3 regions of the Actinopolymorpha sp. B11F2 genome follow, and region 2 is predicted to be linked to each of the others. Evidence: riboswitches for the same ligand, from Rfam matches in the RefSeq annotation. Region 2 holds a riboswitch; each other region holds the start of a gene.
What was found. Region 2 has a riboswitch for S-adenosylmethionine ahead of ABN034_RS20810 (aminotransferase class V-fold PLP-dependent enzyme). Riboswitches for the same ligand answer to the same signal wherever they lie in the genome.
Positions count from the first base shown of each region.

Region 1: another riboswitch for S-adenosylmethionine. It lies ahead of ABN034_RS26200 (GNAT family N-acetyltransferase); the one in region 2 lies ahead of ABN034_RS20810 (aminotransferase class V-fold PLP-dependent enzyme).
Region 3: another riboswitch for S-adenosylmethionine. It lies ahead of thrC (threonine synthase); the one in region 2 lies ahead of ABN034_RS20810 (aminotransferase class V-fold PLP-dependent enzyme).

Region 1 is NZ_JBEFTX010000017.1:64,887-69,549, reverse strand. It holds gene ABN034_RS26215 (dihydrofolate reductase family protein) at 64-684, opposite strand; gene ABN034_RS26210 (SRPBCC family protein) at 684-1,190, opposite strand; gene ABN034_RS26205 (ArsR/SmtB family transcription factor) at 1,194-1,547, opposite strand; gene ABN034_RS26200 (GNAT family N-acetyltransferase) at 1,675-2,298, opposite strand; SAM riboswitch class I at 2,306-2,394, opposite strand; gene ABN034_RS26195 (hypothetical protein) at 2,548-2,907, shown strand; gene ABN034_RS26190 (GntR family transcriptional regulator) at 2,950-4,071, opposite strand; gene ABN034_RS26185 (glycoside hydrolase family 76 protein) at 4,424-4,663, shown strand, end outside.
Region 2 is NZ_JBEFTX010000011.1:232,831-237,493, forward strand. It holds gene ABN034_RS20800 (ketopantoate reductase family protein) at 1-720, opposite strand, end outside; gene ABN034_RS20805 (TrpB-like pyridoxal phosphate-dependent enzyme) at 992-2,356, opposite strand; SAM riboswitch class IV at 2,623-2,750, shown strand; gene ABN034_RS20810 (aminotransferase class V-fold PLP-dependent enzyme) at 2,790-4,328, shown strand; gene ABN034_RS20815 (glycoside hydrolase family 6 protein) at 4,482-4,663, opposite strand, start outside.
Region 3 is NZ_JBEFTX010000024.1:62,010-66,672, forward strand. It holds gene ABN034_RS30975 (alpha-amylase family protein) at 1-1,128, opposite strand, end outside; gene ABN034_RS30980 (MoaD/ThiS family protein) at 1,246-1,521, opposite strand; gene thrC (threonine synthase) at 1,518-2,801, opposite strand; SAM riboswitch class I at 2,815-2,992, opposite strand; gene ABN034_RS30990 (serine hydrolase domain-containing protein) at 3,289-4,581, opposite strand.

The DNA of each region.
Region 1 (4,663 bases), on a different contig from region 2:
GAGGCAGCTGTCAGGACAGGGGCCCGCGTGGGTGTTCGTTCGCGTACGCCGTCCGCCGTGCGCCTACCGCTCCCGGACGGCGTAGGTCAGGTGCGTCACCCTCGGAGAGTGCTCCGCGCGGACCGGCTCCAGGGCCACGCGGCCCGCGTCCACACCCTCGAACAGGCGGATTCCGGAGCCGAACAGCACGGGCGACAGCGCGATCGAGAACTCGTCGACCAGGCCGGCGTTCACGTACTCCAGGATCGTCGCGCCGCCGCCCGCGATGCGGACGTCGCGGTCGCCGGCGGCCTCGCGGGCCTGGTCGAGCGCGGCCTCGATGCCGTCGTTGACGAAGTGGAAGGTGGTCCCGCCCGGCCGCTCCCAGGGGTCACGCTTCTCGTGCGTCACGACGAACACCGGGGTGTGGAACGGCGCCTCCTCCGGCCACATCTGCTCGCCGGCGTCGAACATGCGCTTGCCCATGACGCTCGCGCCGGTGCGCAGATGCGTCTCCCGCACGATCTCGTTGTCGCGCCCTTCCTCGCCACCCTCGCCGAGCTTCAGGTTCTCCCGGAAGAACCGCAGCGGGAAGACCCACCGCTGCAGTTCCACCCACTGCTGCCCCATCAGGTCCCCGAGGGACTCGGGCGCGATGAAACCGTCCAGCGACATCGACACGCTGAAGAACACCTTCCCGGCCATCAGTCCTCCGCTCCCAACCGAGCGACCTCGGTGACATAGGCCGCCAGCTTGCTCAGGGTCTGCTGGCCGCCCTCGATCGCGTGGTACTTCTCGACCACCTCGTCGCGCAGTTCCTTGGTGGGGAACACCGTGCGCATCTCGATCCGGGTCGCCGCACCGTCGGGCTCGAACGTCAGGACCGACTCGAAGGCGTTCGGGTCGCCGCGGGACTCACCGTGCAGCAGCGCGATCCGCTCCGGCGGGGCGATCTCGTTCCAGGAGATCCACTCGGTGTAGTCCGTCCCGTCCGGCCCGTGCATCACGAAGTTCCACTCCCCGCCGACGCGGAACTCGAACGACCGCGTGGTCGTGGTGAACCCCTCCGGCCCCCACCACCGGGACAGGTGCCGCACCTCGGTGAACGCCTCGAACACCAGCTCCCGCGGGGCGTCGATGACCCGGGAGATCACGATCTCCCGGTCAGCCGTCGCGAACTGCGCCGGCCCTCCTCGTCCCGTCGCGCTCATCAGCTACTCCTCCTGCCCTGCCTGCTCTAGAGCCTGCTTCAGGTCCTGCACGTATGCGTCCAGCCGGTCGAAGCTCTCGCTCCAGAAGCGCTCGAACCCACCGGTCCACTCGTGGACCGGCCGCAGCCCGCGGGCGTCAAGGCCGTACAGGCGCTGCTTGCCTGCCTTGCGGTCCCGCACCAGCCCGACCTCCCGGAGCACCCGCAGGTGTTTGGATGCGCGCGGCTGGGTCATCCCCAGCTCCCGGGCCAACTCGGTCACCGGCCGCTCACCCGCCCGCAGCAGCACCAGGATCTCCCGGCGCCGCGGCTCGGCGATCGCGTTGAAGACGTCCGAGGTCGTCGCGGCTCGTGCCATGGCCGCCATCATATGCCCATATCGGCATGCGTCAAGTCGAGACAGGGAGATCCAGCGTGTACCCGGGAAGTCCCTCGCGGAGAGGTGACGCCGTACTCCGCATAGACGTCAAGGCTCTCCTCAGGCTCTATTGAATGCTCACGCCCCCGACCCGCGCGCCGAGTGCCGACTTGACGGACGGCCATTCGGTCGCCACGACAGAGAACATGGCCGAGTCGCGCAACGCCCCCGCCTCTCCAGGCGCCCACGAGGCCGACCAACTGCGCAACACCCCCTCGAAGCGCGCCCCGAGCCCCTCGATCGCCCGCCGCGAACGTTCGTTGCGGGCGTCCGTCTTGAGGTCGACACGGGCCACCCCCAGCGTCTCGAACGCATACGTGAAGAGCAGCAACTTTGCTTCGGCATTGATCCCCGTGCCCTGCGCCGACGCCGCAAGCCAGGTCCAGCCGATTTCGATGGCGCGCAGGTCCTGCCGGCCCGGCCACGTTCGCGGGTTCCAGAGGGCTGTGCACCCCACGGCCATACCGTCCCGCTGCCGGACCTGCGCGAAGGGCGTCAGTCCCTCGCTCCTGCGAGCGAACTGGGTCGCCAGGTACTCCTTCACCTCGGCACCGCGGGGAACCACGGTGAAGCCGTAGGTGCGGCGATCTTCCTCCGCGGCCCGCGCCAGATCCGACGCGTGGGCCATCGCCAGTGGCTCCAGCCGTACGAACGATCCATGGAGTACGGGCACATCGAGCCATGCGCTCATGAGCGCCTCCTCATCGTTCCTGGCATTGGCACCTTGCCGTAGGGCAGGTTGCCGGACCGTCACTGGGCCAGGTCCCTCGGATCCTCTGGATGAATCTCGGTCAGGGGATCATGCCTCGGCGTAGGGACGGCGGTCAACGTCGGCGGCCACCGAACCGGCGAACTGCCGCGAACACCGATGAATCCGCGCCACGATCGTGGTCTGCACCTGCGTCACCCGCGGAATCGGCGGTCCGGCAAACGAATGAGGATGACTGAGGAGGTCCCGATCATGGGCAAGGTGATCGTGGGGGCGACAGTCTCCGTCGACGGGTTCATCGCGGATGAGAACGACAATGTGGGCCCGCTGTTCGAGTGGTACGGAAACGGCGACGTGGCGACAACCATGGGAGATCCGGACCGGCTTTTCCATGTGAGCGCCGCCAGCGCCGAGTACATTCGTTCGACCTCGGGCAATGTTCGCGCGGCGGTGATCGGTCGGCACCTGTTCGACATCACGAACGGATGGCACGGCGTACCCGCGGCGCCGCCCCAACAATTGCTGGAGAACCCGCGGACCATCGAAGGGGATCGCGTCCTACACCTCATCTACGCCATCCGTACGTCCTGACAGGCCGACGAACGCCTACTGTCGCGGGGTTCTTTCCAGCCTTCACGTGGTCGGATCGACAAGGGTGAACGGTACGACCGACCTGAGCGGCACGTCGTCGCCGCCCAGCTGGGCGTGGAGAAGGTCGACGGCGCGGCGGCCCATCTCCTGCTGGTCCTGCTTGATGTAGACGAAGGTGCCGGAATCAGTCGGCGATTCCAGCGAGTCGAAGCAGGCGATCATCCGACGGTCGGGATCCCCTTCACCCGCGTGCTCGAGAACCTGTCGCAGCAGGACGGCGATGTTGTACTCGCAGGCCACGAAGCCGGTGATGCCTGGTTCGCGTTTCAGGAAAGCGCGCAGAGCCTCGCGGTCGGCGCTCGCCATGTCCGCTGACCGCGACCCCGGCAGTGTGCTGTGGAATTCGGTGAAACAGCGTTCGGCGTCTGGTGGGTATCCGCGCTCGCGCAGGACGTCACGGTATCCCTGCATCCGTTCCTCGATGCTGGAGGTGTTCTCGACCGGTGGCGACAGGAAGGCGACCTGCTCGTGTCCCTGGTCGAGCACGCGGGAGGTGAGGGCACGAGCCGCGGCTGCGTTGTCGGTGAAGACCGAGCATGCCGGGATCCCACGAAGGTACCGGTCGACCAGGACGAGCGGAGAGCGGTCGAGCACGAGCCGCACCAGGCTTGCGTTGTAGAACTCCCCGTGGACAGGGAAGACGATCAGTCCGTCCGCGACGCCACCGACGAGGGCATCGATCGCCTGCTCCTCGACCTGCTGGCTGTCCCGGGTCCGCCGGACGATCAGGTGGTAGCCGAGTTCTGCGCACCGCTCCTCGATCGCACACAGGAGTTCCAGACCGTACGCCTCAGAGGCGTCGGGAAGCACCAGGGCGAGGCAGCCGGTGCTCGGTGGCCGCTCACGTGGTCGAGCACCAGCGTGGCGTACGGCGTCGACGCGGCCGACGTCATCGGTCACGAACGACCCCATGCCGCGCCTGCGGTCGACCACACCGGCTTCGGCGAGCATGCGAAGCGCCCGCTTGGAGGTGATGCGGCTGACGCCGAACTGCTCCGCCAGCTCCTTCTCGGACGGGACCCGCTCCCCAGGTTTGAGAGTCTCGGTGCGGATCTGGTGGAGGACGTAGTCGTAGACCCGCTCGTAGAGGAATGGATCGGGCACGCGTCCTCCGGAGGGGTGACTGGGCAGATCTATACCATCTTGCGACCATGCGCATACTATCCTGCGACCACCGCACTAGTGAACGTCTCACGTGGCCAACCCTTCCTAGCGTCACAGCAGTCCTGGCTGCCTCGCCCGCGCCATCGCGCGACCACACCGCGACCACGAAGCCGCCCGGAAACGGACATGTCATCTCATTGACATGTTGATATATCGAGAGCACCTTGGGTCTCGGTTGCCCTGTGAGTGATGGCGTTCCGGGTGCCTGAGCTCGGAACGCCATCACGCAGGACAGGCGCCGACGTGTCGACCGAGCGGCTCACGGGGACCGCCGAATCACCGGGAGGACCTCGTGAAGCATCACTTTTCAGCGCCGTCACGCCGTGCCGTGCTGGTCGGCGGTCTCGCGGCCACCGCAGGGTGGGGACTCGCAACGACCGCATCGACCGCACACGCGGCGCAGGTGCCGTCGCAGGCGTTGACGAAGTACGCGCGACGCGCCAGGGAAAGCTACGCCGCGCTGCAGCGCTACTTCTACGACCCGCAGACGTCGTTCTACCTCGAGGAGTACCCCCACACGGGCGGCAACCCG
Region 2 (4,663 bases):
CCGGTCCTCCTCGAACGACTGGTACTCGATGCCGGCCGCGTCCAGCGCCGCGAGCCCTTCCGCGCGCAGTCGGTCGATCACCTCGTCGCGGCCGTCGCCTCGCGTGCACACGGCGTCGACGGCGTTGCCGAGGTTGCCGAGCAGCTTGGTGTACTTCCGCCGCATGATGTCGGGACGCGGTTCGGAGGCGAACGTCGCGGACCGGAACGCCTCCGCGACCTCACGGGCGGTGTCGTCGACACCGCTCGGGTACCTGCCGAGGTCGAGGATCCCGGTGACCGGCGTGGACGGTGCCTGGACGACCCCCGGCGTGAGGTACGTCGCGGGGAACATCACGTGGACGCCGTAGACATTGGCGAACTGCCGCAGCACCGTAGGCTCGTTCGCGACGCCGTTCTGCACGCAGAAGACCGGCGTCTGCGCGTCGGCCGCTCCAGCGAGGGCCCGGACCGCGTCCGCCGTGTCCGTACTCTTCATCGTCAGCAGCACGATGTCGCCGCGCCGCCACTCGATCCCGCTCGGGTCCCCCACCGCGGGCAGCTGAGCCGTCTCCGTGTCGTACGGCGACTCCACCCGCAGCCCGCCGGACCGGATCGCGTCGAGGTGCGCTCCCCGCGCGATCAGTACGACCTCGTGGCCCGCTCTGTGCAGTCGAGCTCCCAACACGCCGCCGATCGCCCCGGCACCGTAGACGACGAACCGCCGACCCGCCTCACCCATGTCCTGTCTCCCAAGGATTCGTCCCGCCCGAACTCCCGTCGTACGAAGGTCTATCGACTGGGCGGGGCCGCTGGCAAATGACCACGTTGAGCAGGCAGGTGTGACCTGGACCGGTGCCGATGCCTGGCCGTGCGTCCGTACGCCTGCTCAGCGTGGTCATTTGCCGCCGCCGCAGAACGCCTGCGCCATGCGGGAGGAGCCGTCGCCTGCCCGGGAAGACCAGCTCGCCATCCGGGAGGAACCGTCGCCCTATCCGGGAAGGGCCGGCGCGCTATGCGGGGACGGTGGGCAGGCCGGCGACCGCGGCGGCCACCTGGTCCGAGGCGAGTTCGTGGTCGACCAGCTCACCGGCGAGATACGTACCGTAGGCGGCGAGATCCAGGTGACCGTGCCCGCACAGTGCGGTGAGGATGACCTTCTCCTCGCCAGACTCCTTGCAGCGCAGGGCTTCGTCGATGCACGCGGCGAGCGCGTGGGTGGGCTCCGGCGCCGGCACGATCCCTTCCGTACGCGCGAACCGCACACCCGCCTCGAAGCACTCCCGCTGCGTCTTCGCCACCGCCTCGATCAGGCCCAGCTCGTAGATGTGGGAGAGCAGCGGCGACATGCCGTGGTAGCGCAGCCCGCCGGCGTGGATCGGATCGGGGATGAAGTCGTGGCCCAGCGTGTGCATCTTCATCAGGGGCGTCATCCCGGCGGTGTCGCCGAAGTCGTACGCATAGACGCCCTTCGTCAGCGACGGGCAGCTCGCCGGCTCCACCGCGCGGATCGTGACGTCGAGGCCACCCGCCAGCTTCTCGCGGAGGAAGGGGAACGCGAGCCCGCCGAAGTTCGAGCCGCCGCCGGTGCAGCCGATGAGGACGTCCGGTGTCAACCCCACCTTGCCGAACTGCGCGACCGCCTCCTCGCCGATGATCGTCTGGTGCAGCAGCACGTGGTTGAGGACGCTGCCGAGGGAGTAGTTGGTGTCGGCGTTCGTCGCCGCGACCTCGACCGCCTCCGAGATCGCGATGCCGAGCGACCCGGGCGAGTCGGGATCCTTCTCCAGCACGGCGCGCCCGGCCGCGGTCAGGTCCGACGGCGACGGGTGGATGGTGCCGCCGAACGTCTCGATCATGATCTTGCGGTACGGCTTCTGGTCGTACGACGCGCGCACCTGCCAGACCTCGCAGGCCAGGTCGTACTGCGAGCAGGCGAACGCCAGCGCCGAACCCCACTGGCCCGCGCCTGTCTCGGTCGTCAACCTGCGTACGCCCGCCTTGGCGTTGTAGTACGCCTGTGGCACGGCGGTGTTGGGCTTGTGGGACCCTGCGGGTGAGCCGCCTTCGTACTTGTAGAAGATCTTGGCCGGCGTGCCGAGCGCCCTCTCCAGGCGATGGGCGCGGTAGAGCGGCGACGGCCGCCACAGCCGGTAGACGTCGAGGACCTCCTCGGGAATGTCGACGTACCGCTCGGTCGTCACCTCCTGCAGGATGAGGTCCGTCGGGAAGAGCGGCGCGAGGTCGTCCGGGCCAACCGGCTGGTGGGTGCCCGGGTGCAGGACCGGCGGCGGTGGGCTCGGCAGGTCTGCGAGCACGTTGTACCAGGCTCGTGGCAGCTCGGACTCGTCGAGAACAATCTTCGTCGGCACAGGCATGCCGGTCACGGTAGCCGGGCCGCGTCGATGGGCGGAACCCCGAAGCCGTGGGTACGCCCGGTCGGTTCACCGGACGGTCAGGACGCGGACGCGCCCGAGCGGGCCCGCAGCGGTCAGTTCGACGACCTCGATCGCTCGATCGCCTGCCAGGCTGCGGATGTGGGCCTCCGATGGCCGCCCAGCCGAGCTGCCCACATATTGGTACGCGCGTCCATTATTTGATACATCGAGGCGAGTGGGTCCTGCCACCGGTTAGCGTGTGTCGCGGTCATGAGTGCCAGCAAGGGCGACCACGCCCTGCGAGCCCCGGCTTGCTGGCCGGCAACCCTCCAACCGCGGTGGGGTGCCCCGGGTGAGGACCAGGTGGTGCCGCCCGGCACCACAAGCGCGGGACCCGCAGCCCACAGGGTCCCCGAGACCTTGTGAGGTACGCATGACACCCGTCGACACCGCGCCTGCGCCCTGTGCGCCCTTCGTCCCCAGCGCCACGCCGCCCGGCGCCACCACACTGTCGTTCAGCCCCACCACACTGTCGTTCAGCCCCACCCCACAGTCGTTCACCGCCACCCCACAGTCGTTCACCGCCACCTCGCCGCCGCCGAACACCGCTCTACCCTCGCCGAACACCGTTCCACCTGGCTCAGAAGCCGGCCTCAAGCCGCTCCTCCCGGTGGTCGGTGCCGACCTGCAGGTGCCGGTCGTCAGCGGCCAGCAGGTGCCTTACGTCCAGCTCGACTATGCCGCAAGCGCGCCCTGCCTGTCAGCCGTCGCGGCCCACCTGAACGGCGTCCTCCCGTTCTACGCGAGCGTGCACCGAGGGGCGGGATACACCTCGCAGGTGAGTACGACGCTCTACGAGACCGCGCGGGCCAAGGTCGCCGCGTTCGTGGGTGCCCGCCCGGACGACGTGGTGGTCTTCAGCCGCAACACGACCGATGCGCTCACCCTGCTCGCACACTGCGTACCCACCGGCGCTGTACCTACCGCCGGGGTCGTCCACCTCGACATCGAACATCACGCCAACCTGCTCCCGTGGCGGCATCGCGCGAGTGGGAAGACCCGCTGCGTCCTTGCCGGCACCACGCAGCGCGCCACGCTCGTCAGCCTGCGCGCCGAACTCGCCGCCCGCCCGGCCGCACTGGTCGCGGTCACCGGCGCGTCCAACGTCACCGGCGAACTGCTGCCGATCGCCGACATCGTGGAGATCGCGCACGCTGCCGGGGCGCGGGTCGTCGTGGACGCGGCCCAACTCGCCCCGCACCGCCGGATCGACCTGGCGGCCAGCGGTGTGGACTACCTCGCGCTGTCGGGTCACAAGCTCTACGCACCGTTCGGGGCCGGTGTCCTCGTCGGACGTCGCGACTGGCTCGACGCCGCCTCGGCCTACCTTCCCGGTGGCGGCGCGGCGCGCGACGTCGGCCTCACCCACACCGATTGGGCACCCGCGCCCGCCCGGCACGAGGGTGGTACGCCCAACGTGCTCGGCGCGGTGGCGCTCGGCTTTGCCTGCGACACCCTGGCCGGCCTCCCCGACGGTGCGCTCGAAACCCACGAGGAGACCCTTCGGCAACGCCTGACCGAGCGGCTGGCCAGCATTCCCGGCGTACGCCTGCATCGGATCTGGCGGGACAGCCCGAGCTCGATCGGTGTGGTGGCGTTCTCGGTGGGCGAGTTCCACCCGGGTCTCGTCGCGGCGTACGTCTCGGCCGAGCACGGCATCGGCATCCGGCATGGACGGTTCTGCGCCCACCCGCTGGTGTCCCGGCTGGGTGCGCCGGAGGGTGCGCTGCGGGCGAGCTTCGGGGTCGGGAGCACGGTGGCCGACGTCGACCGGCTCGCCGATGCCGTGAGCGCGCTGGTCTCGGCGGGAACCCGCTGGTCGTACTCCGACAGCAGCGGTGCGTGGGCCCCGACGCCGGACCCGCGGCCCTATCCGTCGTGGGCGCAGCCGGACGCGGCGGCGGTCCCGTGAGCCTGTTGCTCACCACGCCGCTGCTCGAGGCGTTCGCAGCGCGTGGACGAAGGGCTCCCTCGTCCAGAACTACATGCGATGAAGGGCGCCCTGAGGCGAACCTATGGGAGCAGGGCGCCCCTCATCCAGTGCCGCCTGGGTTGACGGCCACTCTCAGTCGCCGGTGGGATCGGCACGGCTGAGTCCCAGGTCCCGTTGCCACGGATCCTGGTCACGGCTCACCACGCCCGTACTCTTCCGCAACCCCAGCAGCCACTGTCCGCCGTCGGACCCGGTGAGCAGCCCCAACGCGGCGGACGGCTGGAAGTCACCCGCGTTGCCCTCGGGTGCAACAC
Region 3 (4,663 bases), on a different contig from region 2:
TTCGCGGATGACGCGATAGAGCCTGAGCAGAATCTCTGCGTTCGTACGGCTGCGGTCGGCGAAGTGCCAGCCGCCGTCGGTCAGGCTCACGCCCATCGCCGGACCGAAGCGTCCGAACGCGTCGAAGGTCGAGAAGTCATGCTTGACGAGCTCGAATCCCCAGCCCACAAGGCGACTGACGTCCTCGCGGATCGTGTCAAGGTTGGCTTGCAGGGTGAGGTCAAGCGGCTGCTCGCGAGCCGGTCGCGGTCCGGGGCGCAGCCGACCGGGATCGTCGACGAATGACAACGCGGCCGGACGCATCCAGATGCCCGGACGTGCACCGCGCGAAGCGATGTCGGCGGCGAAACCCGCCATGTCGTCGAACAACCCTTCCACACCGGCGGTCCACGGACCGCCGGGGCACACACCGCCAGGGCTCCATCCGGCATCGACCACGCAGTAGGGACGGACCGGATGGCCGTCGGCGTACTCCACGATCGTCTCAGCGTCGCGAAGGATCTGTGCCGGGCCGAAGTCGCGGCCGTACGCGTAGTACCAGTTGTTGCAACCGACGACGGGATCTCTTACTGGTAAGGGATCACCACACATCGCTGCCGTCAGCCGGCACTGGACCGCGTACGCCGACTCGCCTGGATCCCCTTCGACGGTGACGACCGTCGCCGCGTCGAGAACTCGATCATCCAGCAGCACAGGCGATCCGCCGCTCCGTACGTCGATCCAGCAGGACACGCCATCGGCGTCGACGGTCCAGGAACAGAAGGCGTTCGGACGAACCCGCACACCCATGCCGGACGTCGTACCGGTTGCCTGGTCGTGGCCCAACCACGACCACGGCAGCAACCGGTCTGGTTGGAGCGCCCGCCACTGCAGATCGCCGTACGAGCGCTCCCATGCATCACCGAGTACGAGGGTCGACTCGGGGCGTGGCTCACACCAGCGCAGGACCACCCACGAAAGTTCCCGGCGGGGGGACGCCACCTGGACGGCAAGGCCGCCGGTGACGGTCGGAAGACTGACCTCGACCTCCGAGGACGTGAAACGGCCTCCGTCAAGGTGAGCTTGACGGAGGCCGTCACGACGGTCGTGGACGACGAACACCGCGTCCGGAAGCGTCAGGGAAGGCACGTGGACTTCCTTTCGGAGACTCCGGGAACCGGGCTCAGCAGTCAGTGACCGGAACTCGGGCCGCCCCACGACAGGGGCCCCGCCAGCGAGCGGGCTCTGCTGCCAGCGACGGTGCGTTCAGCCGCCGGCGACGGCGGGGATCACCGAGACCTGAACGCCTTCCGGTGTGGGGGTTTCCAGACCGGAAGCGAAGCGCACGTCCTCCTCGCCGACATAGACGTTGACGAACCGGCGCAGCTTCCCGGCGTCGTCGAGCACCCGGGCGCGGATGCCGGGGTACTTCGTCTCCAGGGAGTCGAGCACCTCGCCGAGCGTGGCGCCGTCCGCGTCCACCTCGGAAGCGCCGCCGGTGTAGGTGCGCAGGATCGTCGGAACTCGTACCTTCACGCTCATGCGAGCCCTGCCTTCGTGAATGCGTCGTACGTCGGACGGATGGTTGCCGCGGGCCCCACCTTGCCGGCGATGGCGTCCAGGGTTTTCAGTCCGTCGCCGGAGTTGATGATGACGGTCTCCGCGTCAGGGTCGAGTTGCCCGGTGTCGATCAGCTTCTTCAGCGTCGCGACGGTGACGCCGCCGGCGGTCTCGCCGAAGATCCCCTCCGTGCGCGCGAGCAGCGCGATGCCCTCGACCACCTCGTCGTCACTGACGTCCTCGACGACCCCGCCCGTGCGTCGGCAGACATCGAGCACGTACGGTCCGTCGGCAGGGTTGCCGATCGCGAGCGACTTGGCGATGGTGTCCGGACGTACCGGCGCCACCACGTCGTGGCCGGCCTTGAACGCCGCCGACACCGGCGCGCACCCGGTCGCCTGCGCGCCGAAGATCTTGTACGGCGCATCCTCGATCAGCCCGAGGTCGACGAACTCCCGCAGTCCCTTGTCGACCTTCACCAGCTGCGCACCGGACGCGATCGGGACGACGACCTGCTGGGGCAGCCGCCAACCGAGCTGTTCGGCGATCTCGAAGCCCAGCGTCTTGGAACCCTCGGCGTAGTAGGGCCGGACGTTGACGTTGACGAACGCCCAGCTTTCTTCCTCACCGGCGATCTCGCTGGCGAGCCGGTTGACGTCGTCGTAGGTGCCTTCGACAGCGACCAGGGTGCCGCCGTAGACCGCAGTCGTGAGGATCTTCTGCTGTTCGAGGTTGTGCGGGACCATGACGACGCTGCGGATGCCGGCGCGGGCAGCGGCCGCGGCGACGGCGTTGGCGAGGTTGCCGGTCGACGGGCACGCCAGCACCTGGAAGCCCAGCTCGCGGGCCGCGCTGAGTGCGACCGCCACCACGCGATCCTTGAACGAGTGGGTCGGGTTGGCCGCGTCGTTCTTGATCCACAGGGTCCTGACACCGAGGGCGGCGGCCAGGCGGTCGGCGCGGACGAGCGGGGTGAGGCCGGGTTCGGTGTTGGGGAACGACGCGACGTCGGTGGGCACCGGCAGGAGCGCCTGGTAGCGCCAGATGTTGGCCGGCCCCGCGGCGAGGTCGTCGCGGGTGATCTGCGGGTAGTCGTAGGCCACCTCGAGGGGGCCGAAGCATTCGGTACAGGCGTACTGCGCGCCGAGTTCGGTGGTCGCGCCACACTCGCGACATCGCAGACTCGTGGCGTTGCCGAACGCACCGGGGCGGGGGGTGTGCGCGGCGCCCGTCGTGTCGGCGCCGGCGTACGTGGTCGTCATGAGAGGCCTTCCTTCCTCATCTTCCTCAAGCGTCCGAGCCGCGCCCAGGGATCTCCTGGTCGGATCGTCGTGAGCCGGACTTGGCACCGTGTCCGCCGCGGGGCCTCTGATGCACGCGAGACACACGCGTCGGCGGTCGGCCGGTTGCCGGGGCTTCGTCGGGCCGGTCCCTCTGCCCCTCTGGATGAGATTCCTTGTTGAGTTGTTGTCGGCGAGCGTAACTGACCCGTCTCCGAGATCGTCCGGCAGGTCCAGTATTCGAGACGGTTGTCCACCATCGGGGACGGTGGCGGCCAGTCTCGCGGCCGTGAGCTGCCGCAAATGACCACGCTGAGTAGGCGTCAGGACCCCTGCCATGCGTCCACGCATGTGTCGGGTTCCGTGGGCCTACCCAGCGTGGTCATTTGCGCCTGGCGGTTCGCCGCGGGGCGCCGAACGGCCCGGCTCGACAGACAGTATGCAGAGGCTGCGGCCCCGGCATACGCGTCTAGTCGCAGAGCGCGGCGGCCGCGACCTGCTCGGCGGTGGGGTTCAGCGTCCCGTCCTCCGTCATGATCCACGCGTTGGCGCCGACCGCGGCCTGGCGGGATCCGTCCGGGGTGGTGAAAACGGCGCTGTAGTAGCCGAACACCTGACCGTTGTGGCCCCATGCGACACCGCCCGGCACGCACGGCACCTGCACGGGGTAGATGCCGAGCCCGTAGCCGAACTCTCCGACACTCCTCATCTCGCCGAAGAGCGGCCTCGGCAGCAGTTTCCCGGAGAACAACGCTCGCAGGAACGTCAGTTCGTCCCGTGTGGTGGACACCACGCCACCGGCGGTCCGCAACCAACTCATGGAGTACGTCGTCGTGTCGTACAGCGGCTTGTCCGTACCGTCCTGCAGGTACCCACGCAGGTGCCGGCCGGCGATCACCGGGTTCGCCACCGGGTAGGACGTGTCTCTCATGCCAAGCGGCCCGATGATGCGGCGCGCGAACTCGACACCCACCGGCCGGTCCGTGACCGACTCGATCAGCATGCCGGCGAGGACGTAGTTGGTGTTGGAGTACTCGTGGTGCGTACCAGGGGTTCGGCGCGGCTCGGGGTTGGTGAGGGCGATCCTCACCAGGTCGCGGTAGCTGAAGTAGTGGAAGCGGTTGCGGTCGTAGGACCAGGGTGGGGACGCCAGCATGGTGTCGGTGTGGAACCCGCTGGTGTGCTGCAGCAGGTGGCGTACGGTGATCCGCTCGTCGAGGCCCAGGCCCGGCAGCCAGCGGACGACCCGGGCGTCCAGACCGATCTTTCCTTCGGCCACAAGTTGGAGGACGACGACGGCGGTCATCGTCTTGGTGATGCTGCCGATGCGGTAGCGGTCGTCGGGGCGGGCCAGCCGGTTGGTGCGACGGTCGGCCACACCGCGCGCGATGGCCGTGGTCGCACCGTCGCCGGTGATGGTGGCGAGGGCGACCCCTGGCGTACCGGTCTCGATCACCTTCTCCGCAAGGCGTTCCAGCCGGGTCGTGGTCGTTTGGACGTGAGCCGCGACGGTGCGGGCCGGGGCACCTGGACCGGAAGCACTATCCGGATGGGAAGCTGCGGCCGCCTCCGCGGGAGGAGCCGCGTCTTCTGCGGGAGGTGCCGCGACCCCCGCGGGTAGAGCCGGGGCCTCTGCGGGTGGTGGAACCGCGGCCTCTGCGGGTGGAGCCGGAGCGCCTGGGGAAGACGCACCAGCGACGATCAAGGGCGGCGCGAGCACGGCGACCAGCAGCCGGCGTACGGACATGATTTCGGGCAGCATGCGTCAAACCCCCAAGATACAAAGCTGATTGGTGGTGAGGCGCCGGACGTAGCAGTCGTCGACGATGGTCGCCGCGACCGGT